One region of the Priestia sp. YIM B13551 genome, then DNA from elsewhere that is predicted to be linked to it. Evidence: predicted binding sites of a transcription regulator. Region 1 holds the regulator's gene; each other region holds the start of a gene.

Region 1 (2,207 bases):
AGAATAAGCAAGTCCGGCTTTGTTAAAAGCAGTTTTGCAAGAGCCAAGCGTGTTTTTTGTCCACCGCTCAAGGAGGAAATAGGGGTGCTATAGTCAAAGTTTGAAAAACGGAAACCGTGAAGAATAGATCGTGTATCCGCTTCATATTGATAGCCGCCTAAATCTTTGAACGTTACTTGAAGTTGATCGTACTCTTTGGTTAGTTTTTCGTATTGAACTGAATCATTAAAAATGTCTGGATCGCCCATCTTCGTTTCAAGCGTACGTAATTCTTTTTCCATCTTCTTTAACGGAGCAAAGACAGTCATCATTTCTTCCCATATGGAGAGTGTTGACTCAAGAACTGTATCTTGTCCCATATAATCAATGGAAACACCTTTAGGTTTAATAATTTCTCCGTTGTCATAAGAAAGCTGCTCAGCAATAATTTTTAATAAAGTTGATTTACCAGCACCGTTTCGTCCCACTAGGGCAATGCGGTCTTTTGATTGTACTTCTAACTTTATATTCGATAAAATGGGTTCTGCCCCATAGTATTTTGTAATACCGTTCAATTGTAGAATAATCATTTTTTCACCTCTAGTAGTATATCCATAGTGTATTTTAACATATTTTCAACTACAAGTTCTTCCTACAAGCGTTTGTAATTTGTACAGGGACAAGGACAAATGATGAAGCGAATGTTTTGATTCATGAAATAAAATGATTTTACGTGCACATTTTATACAGGATACTATGTTAAAATAAGAGATAAGTGCATCTCTGAACTTATATATGATGGATGTAGAAAATCCATCATGACTAACAAACGAATCCTTTGAAGGGCTAATTGCTTCGTTCTAGCTAACGACTTTAAGTAGTGCTGGATAGACAAAAGCCGTCGGGGTGTGAAGCGGAGTATATATAAAACAAGAGAAAAGAGAGAGAATTGGAAGCGCTACCTCAAAGCGGTTGATGCTTTGTGAAAGGTAATGCAATATGACTTGAAAATGTTAGTAATGACATACATGAACTGAGGGGGTACAACGTGAACACTGAACAATTAAAAATACCACAAGCAACGGCTAAACGATTGCCGCTTTATTATCGTTTTTTAAAAAACTTGCATGCTTCTGGTAAACAGCGTGTTTCGTCAGCAGAGTTAAGTGAGGCAGTGAAAGTTGATTCTGCTACTATTCGTCGGGACTTTTCTTACTTTGGAGCATTAGGGAAAAAGGGATACGGCTACAATGTGAATTATTTACTTACATTTTTCCGTAAAACGTTAGACCAAGATGAAGTAACGAAAGTAGCACTGATTGGCGTGGGGAATCTGGGAACGGCCTTTTTAAATTATAATTTTATTAAAAATAATAACACCAAAATTGAGTGCGCTTTTGATGTGATAGAAGATAAAGTCGGTACAAAAGTAGGTGACGTGCCGGTTTATCACCTTGACCAATTGGAAGATTATATGAGTGATGATATCTCAGTGGCGATTTTAACCGTTCCTGCCACTGTTGCTCAGCAAATTACCGATCGTTTAGTGAACTGCGGAATTAAAGGGATTCTAAACTTCACTCCTGCACGCTTAAACGTACCGGATGAGATTCGACTACATCATATTGATCTTGCTGTAGAATTACAGTCGCTTGTCTATTTTTTGAAAAATTATCCTGTTGAATAAGGTGGACTGTGTTACGATTTCCTTAAGTCTAAATTAATAAGGAGAGTGGGAATATGGGGATTGGAGCAGGCAGTTGGATTATTATTGCGATTGTAGCACTGCTTATTTTTGGACCGAAACGGTTACCGGAGCTAGGAAGGTCAGTCGGGCAAACGCTTAGAGAGTTTAAGCATGCCGCTAGCGGTGCATCAGAAGATCGTGAAAAAGATAAACAGCGTCAAGTAGATGACAAAGAGTAAAAGGGTGATCATAGTATGACTGAACAAGAAATGTCAATATATGATCATATAGGAGAGCTGCGAAAACGCATTTTAATTGTTTTATTTTTCTTTGTCATTGCCACAATTGGCGGCTTTTTTATAGCGGATAAGGTTATTGTCTATTTACAGCATGCTGATGAGGCAAAAAATTTAACGATGAATGCATTTAGGCTAACAGATCCAGTTAAGATTTATATGCAGTTTGCTGTTATTATCGGCTGTGTACTTGCAGCTCCTGTTGCACTGTATCAACTTTGGGCATTTATTAGTCCTGGTTTATA
Region 2 (2,207 bases), on a different contig from region 1:
AAAAGCACCCACTGATGCAAGCGGCAAATTGCTTGGAAGAGAAACAGAACTAATTCCATTTTTCGTGAACTTCCCTTTTCTCGGTCCAATCATTATTGCAGCTGCTAAAGCTGAAAAACCGCCAAGAGCATGGATAACTGCCGAACCGGCAAAATCAAGCATCCCTAACTTACTAATCCATCCGCCTCCCCAAATCCAGTGGCCAGCTATAGGATAAATAAATGTAGTCATCAAAATCGCATATAAAAGATATGCGCGGAAATTAATTCGTTCTGCCACCGCTCCAGAAACGATAGAAATGACCGCAATAACAAACGCACATTGAAACAGCCAAAACGTTTCAAGCCCAATTGGAATGTCAAGGTGCGATAAATTACCTGAGAGCGCAAAACCGCTTTTACCGACAACTCCACCTAAATCATCACCGTACATTAATCCAAAACCAATTAAATAGAAACAAAGCGTTCCTATTGTAATATCAGCGAATACTTTCATAATAATATTCACGCTATTTTTATAGCGGACAAAACCTGCCTCTAGCAAGGCAAAGCCGCCTTCCATTAACAAAATCATCGCCGCTGTTAACACGACCCACGTTGTATTTATCCCTAAACTTAGTTCATTAACACTCATATCCCAACGCCTCCACTGCTTTTTAATCGTTTTATTTCTTGTACAATAGCAGGCGAAAGCGTAATTTCACTTGTTTCTTCATTTTCCGCTTTTATTAATTCAAGAACTTCATGAAGTTCTCGCATTTGTGCTTTAAGGTGATCAATTTTTTTAAAGCGTTCCTTTACGTATACCATATACTCAACCGCTTGATGCTGACTTAAAGGACGCCCGGTAAAAAATTTACGAAACGGTGATAGTGATTGATACCAAGCTTCTTCAGCACGTTTCTTCTCTTCGTATTTACTAATTTTCGTTTTTATATCTTCTATTTCTTGTGCTTTAGCTTCTTTTAACTTCATTATAAATTCAATTAATTTTAATTGAGGCAATGTAATGACCACATTATGATAAAGTTCATCCACTATAACCATGTTATATCTCCTTACATAAGATGTTATATTATGATTATATGTAGAACACTATAGTAAGTCAATGTAATTTTTTGAAAACTCTTTAAATAGTAAATGCGCCCTATCTTTTTAATACTTATAGAATATTAAGTTCCTATGTGTTGAAATATGACGTTATTTGTTTTATCGTAGGAAGAGGAATCATGTTAGTTCCCTATTTTAATTTTATTTACCTAGGCAATTATTCGCTTTATTTTTTATAAACTTTTATTAAACAAAGGGTTACGAGGTTCTTCACTTATTTTTTCAACAAAATGAGTTGATTTTATCTCGTATTAAAATTAAAATAGAATTATGTGCAAGATTTCACAACTTCACAATGTAGTTTGAAAGTCTAGCAGATAACTAGGAACTACATATGCAACAGTATCCAGCAAAGGAGGACTTTTCATGTCTCAATCAACTATTCAAAAATCAGCTGCAGAGGAAAATGCTGCTGTACAAACAGAAGCGGCAGTTAACAAAGGTCAAGCGGATGTGTTAGATCAATTGTTAAAGCCTGAAGTACAAGAAGCTCTTACTGTTCTTGTAGATAATTTACCAAAATTATCTGAAATGGTAACGGTGCTTACAAAAACTTACGACGTTGCGCAATCATTATTAACTGACGACGTATTAAAAGAAGATCTACTTGGTGGAGTAAAAGAATTTATCGAGCCAGTAGAAGGAACAGTAAAAGGTCTTGCAGCTACTGCAATCGAAGCAAACGATCGTGCAGAAGCAAATGCTTCTAATTCAATCGGTTTATTCGGTTTATTACGCATGCTTAAAGATCCACAAGCTCAAAAACTATTCCGCTTTGCACAAGCGTATTTAGACATTACAAACGAAAAACAAAAATAATTTTCATTAAAAAGTGTGGACGGAGGATCGACTATGTCAAAACATATTTTAATTTTAGGCGGCGGTTACGGTGGTTTATTAACTGCAATGACAGCTCGCCAACACCTAAGTGCGGATGAAGCAAAAATTACAGTAGTGAACCGTTTTGCTACTCACCAAATCATTACAGAATTACACCGTCTAGCTGTAGGCGGCGTTTCTGAACAAGCGGTAGCTTTACCACTTGATAAATTACTTAAAAACTACAACGTTGATTTAAAAATTGCAACGGTAAAAGAA
Region 3 (2,207 bases), on a different contig from region 1:
GGTTGGGGTAAATGTGGCGGCGGCTGTTTTGTGCGGGGCGGTGATGTATGCGGGGACGCAGCACTGGCAAAAGCAAACGGAAGCGCAGGCAAGTGAAGTAAAAACTGCTGTTGTACATAAAGAAAAACAGTTTTCCGATGTATCTGCTTATACAAAAAATCTTCCAGACTTTATTACAAAGCAAATTGAGTCATCTATCGCAAATAAAAAGCCTCTAATTCTTGTAATTGCCACATCCGCGAAGGAAGCAGGGTGGCCTCAGCAGTTAGAAAAAGAGCTAGCAGCTACGTATGGAAGTGATGTATTTACGGTTAAAACACTTTCATACGGCAACCAAACAACGGATGAGCTTTTATCCTCACATATTGCCGATCAAATTGATCAACTTCAGCCAAACATTATTCTGTTTGAAGCGCCTCTTAAAAATGATTATCAGCACCTTACGCTAGATGATACGCTTGAAAATACAGACAAGTTGATTCATCAGCTTAAAGACTTGAAAAAAACTCTTATGATTCAGCCATCACAGCCATATATTTCACAAACTGAGTCCTATGAAGAAGGAGTAGAAGCGATCAGGGGAGTCTCTGAAGCAAACTGGGTATATTATATGAATCACTCGCTCATTTGGCCCTTTCATTTAGGAGAGTATATAAATAAAGACAGCGGTAATTTAACGAAAAAAGGAAATGAAGTGTGGGGAGAGTACGTTGTGAATTGGTTTACGGGAAAATAAAAAGACAAGCCCTCTTTCGAAAAAGGGGGCTTGTCTTTTTATAGTTTTTAGAACCAGACTATCAAACTATTGATCATTTTTTGTGGGAGTGATTTTTATCATAGCCCAGGTTATTTCTTTTTGTTACATTAACGTTGTGAAAAATATCACAAAATAAAATGCAAAGGATGATCCAAATTAAAACGTAATTAGACCACTTATTTTTTTTGCTTGCTGTTAAAGCAATGGAATCGCATACATATCATAACTGTGTTAGATAATCTAACACATAAGTTGAACGATTCAGAAAATTCATATATCTTAAGTATATCTTTAAAGATGTATAGGGAATATATCTTTGAAACAAGCAGGTATAGACGCCAGGGGAGGAATGGAAGATGCAAAAAAAGAAACTCGTATTGATTGGAAATGGGATGGCTGGAGTTCGAGCGATTGAAGAAGTATTGAAGGTTTCAAGGGAAGCGTTTGAAATTACGATTTTCGGAAGCGAGCCGCATCCGAACTATAATCGTATTTTACTATCAAAAGTGCTGCAAGGAGATACGAATGTTGAAGACATTACGCTAAACGATTGGAACTGGTATCAAGAAAACAATATTACATTATATACGGGCGAAACGGTTACTAGTATCGATTCGATAAAAAAAGAAGTAGCGACAAACAGCGGCAGAGTAGAATCGTATGATGAATTAATTTTAGCAACGGGTTCTCTTCCTTTTATTCTTCCAATTCCGGGATCAGATAAAAAAGGAGTGACGGCTTTTCGAGATATAAAAGACACGGATGAAATGGTGCAGGCATCTCAGCAATATAAAAAAGCAGCGGTTATTGGAGGCGGACTGCTTGGATTAGAAGCAGCGCGCGGACTGTTAAATCTGGGAATGGACGTATCTGTGATTCATTTAGCTCCGTATTTAATGGAACGTCAGCTTGATCCAACAGCCGGCAAATTGCTTCAAAACGAATTAGAAAAACAAGGCATGAAGTTTTTGCTTGAAAAACAAACGGCGGAAATCGTTGGGGATGAGCGAGTTGAAGGATTATCTTTTAAAGACGGGACGTTTTTAGAAGCTGATTTAGTCGTGATGGCCGTTGGAATTAAGCCAAACGTTCAGCTTGCAAAAGAAGCGGGACTTAACGTAAACCGAGGAATTGTCGTGAATGACTATATGCAAACGGACATCCCAAACATCTACGCCGTTGGAGAATGTGCAGAGCATAGAGGAATGGTATACGGACTGGTGGCACCTCTGTATGAACAAGGAAAAGCATTAGCAAAAGCGATTTGCGGGGCAGAAAAAGTGCCTTATGAAGGATCGGTTTTATCCACCCAGCTAAAAGTATCAGGTGTTGAAGTGTTCTCAGCAGGAGACTTCACGGAAGATGAAGAGAAAAAAGCGATCAAAGTGTTCGATGAACAAGACGGCATTTATAAAAAGCTTGTTCTGCGAGGGAATCAAATCGTCGGAGC
Region 4 (2,207 bases), on a different contig from region 1:
CTCCTGCAGCTCGTTCATCCCAGGAACGGAACCTGAAAATTTCCCGTATGATAAGAAGCTTAATAAATAAGGTATTTTGATTTCACTCGTATTTTTCTTTTCATCGGGGTGAATATTTGCTGTTACCGTCCAAGCGCCTGGACTCCCGCTGTTTTCCCATAATCCTTCACTTGCGGCCATTTTCATCGGCTGTGTTTTAACTAAGTATCCAGCCTGTTCATGACCAGATAACGCAATTCCTACACCTGAAACTAACCCTACAATAATGGCAACTTGAAATGATTTTTTGGCAAAAGCCACATGTTTTTTCTTCAAGAGCATAATGGCACTGACACCCGTGATAAAAAAGGCGCCTGTTGCAAACGAACCTAAAATGGTATGAGGGAATTCAACCCACAGCTGACCGTTTGTTAACAATTTAAAGAAGTCATTCATTTCTAAACGTCCATTATTCAGCTCCATTCCAACCGGATGCTGCATAAAAGAATTAGCCGTTAAAATAAAGAACGCTGAAAAAATAGTACCTAGACTAACAAGCCAAATACATAGACAGTGCAGCCATTTAGGCAAACGATCCCACCCGAAAATCCACAGTCCGAGGAAAGTGGACTCCATAAAAAACGCGAGCAGTGCTTCAATAGCAAGCGGCGCACCGAATACATCTCCTACAAACCGTGAGTACTCTGACCAGTTCATGCCAAACTGAAATTCTTGTAAAATACCTGTTACGACTCCGACAGCAAAGTTAATCAGGAATAAGTGCCCCCAAAACTTTGCCATCTTTTTATACTGTTCATCTTTTTTTACTACGTACATCGTTTCCATGATCGCTACTAAAAAGACAAGACCGATAGATAGCGGTACAAAGATAAAATGAAACAGCGTCGTTGATGCAAATTGAATACGTGATAGTATAACTGTATCCATCTTCTTTCTCCTTTCATATATAAGAACATTCATCATTTCATAGATACTTTGCTTATTTCTGAGCATCTTTTACTTACATTGTGAAACATTGAGCATAACAATTCGAGATATATGCTCAATGTTTCACATACATATGTAATATCTCTCTTTCTATCTACATAGTATAGTCTATTTTTTTAGCTGTGCACGTACATTTTTTGAACGTTTTTAGACTAAAACGTGACTTTCTTGTGACAAAAAAGTGAAGGATCTCTTTATTTTTTTCATAAAAAAAGCACGCTCTGATTTGAGCTTGCTTCTCTACGGTCGATATTTTGCTTTGGCATTTAATTTAGATTGACGAATGATTTGGTTGATGACTTCAGAAAACACAATACCAATGGCAATTGAACCTGAAATCATAAAAGCTTTCGCTGCAAGACTAATCGCTTCATTATAGTTATTTTCTACAAAGTTACGCATGGCATCGTATGCTGTTCCTCCTGGAACTAGCGGAATAATACCTGCTACGGTGAAAATAATGATCGGCGTTCGGTAAATTTTTGCGTAAATTTGACTAATAATAGCAATAAAGAAGGCCGATGCAACTGTGCTTGGAATTTCATCTACGCCATAGAACGTTAGCAAATAGTAAATGAGCCAGCCAATCATTCCGACAAAGCCACTTTTTAATAATGATTCACGTGGAACATTAAAAATAATCCCAAATGCTGCTGAAGCAATAAAACTTGTAATTATCTGCTCTACGATATGCATATGATGCCTCCCTTCTATAGAAGCGTAAATACAATGGCAATACCTGCACCGATAGCGAATGCCGTCAGAAACGCTTCTGCTCCTTTTGATAATCCAGACAGTAAATGTCCTGCCATTAAATCTCGCACTGCATTGGTAATGGATAAGCCAGGAACGAGAGGCATAACGGATCCAATAATAATTTTATCAATTTGCGTGCCTAGTCCTGAAGCAACTAAAAGAGCTGATAAAAGTCCAATAACTAACGAAGCGGTAAACTCAGCAAAAAAGCGAATCGGAATAAGACGGTGGAAATACACCACGGTTAAAAATCCGAGACCTCCTGAAAACATAGCTGGAATAAAGTCCGACCATAAACCTTGAAACATGATTAAAAAGCATCCGCTAGAAATGGATGCAGCTGCAAGTTGAACCCATAGTGGAAAAGCTACGTTCGTTGCTTCAATTTCTTGTAGCATTTCATACGCTTCCTCCAAGGAGATGTTTCCTTGACTGATTGTTCTTGAGACGCTATTTACCATGGT

What was found. Region 1 encodes Rex, which represses fermentation and respiration genes when NADH is low (regulators of the CRP and FNR family bind a similar motif). Its sites were predicted from a motif close to TTGTGAAATATTTCACAA; they were not measured.
Region 2: ACFX4N_RS01325 (DUF1641 domain-containing protein) is a predicted target of Rex. The motif match lies at 1,380-1,397, and genes of this name have one in related genera.
Region 3: nirB (nitrite reductase large subunit NirB) is a predicted target of Rex. The motif match lies at 871-888, and genes of this name have one in related genera.
Region 4: ACFX4N_RS23210 (cytochrome ubiquinol oxidase subunit I) is a predicted target of Rex. The motif match lies at 1,006-1,023, and genes of this name have one in related genera.

The regions. Positions count from the first base shown of each region.
Region 1 covers NZ_JBHZOX010000023.1:12,056-14,262, reverse strand. Annotated here, with positions in the region: gene ACFX4N_RS30510 (ABC-F family ATP-binding cassette domain-containing protein) at 1-569, opposite strand, end outside; gene ACFX4N_RS30505 (redox-sensing transcriptional repressor Rex) at 1,028-1,666, shown strand; gene tatA (twin-arginine translocase TatA/TatE family subunit) at 1,720-1,905, shown strand; gene tatC (twin-arginine translocase subunit TatC) at 1,921-2,207, shown strand, end outside.
Region 2 covers NZ_JBHZOX010000001.1:255,721-257,927, reverse strand. Annotated here, with positions in the region: gene ACFX4N_RS01335 (ammonium transporter) at 1-633, opposite strand, end outside; gene ACFX4N_RS01330 (hypothetical protein) at 630-1,046, opposite strand; gene ACFX4N_RS01325 (DUF1641 domain-containing protein) at 1,476-1,928, shown strand; gene ACFX4N_RS01320 (NAD(P)/FAD-dependent oxidoreductase) at 1,962-2,207, shown strand, end outside.
Region 3 covers NZ_JBHZOX010000001.1:1,772,644-1,774,850, reverse strand. Annotated here, with positions in the region: gene ACFX4N_RS09000 (SGNH/GDSL hydrolase family protein) at 1-736, shown strand, start outside; gene nirB (nitrite reductase large subunit NirB) at 1,114-2,207, shown strand, end outside.
Region 4 covers NZ_JBHZOX010000005.1:305,326-307,532, forward strand. Annotated here, with positions in the region: gene ACFX4N_RS23210 (cytochrome ubiquinol oxidase subunit I) at 1-927, opposite strand, end outside; gene ACFX4N_RS23215 (threonine/serine exporter family protein) at 1,228-1,683, opposite strand; gene ACFX4N_RS23220 (threonine/serine exporter family protein) at 1,698-2,207, opposite strand, start outside.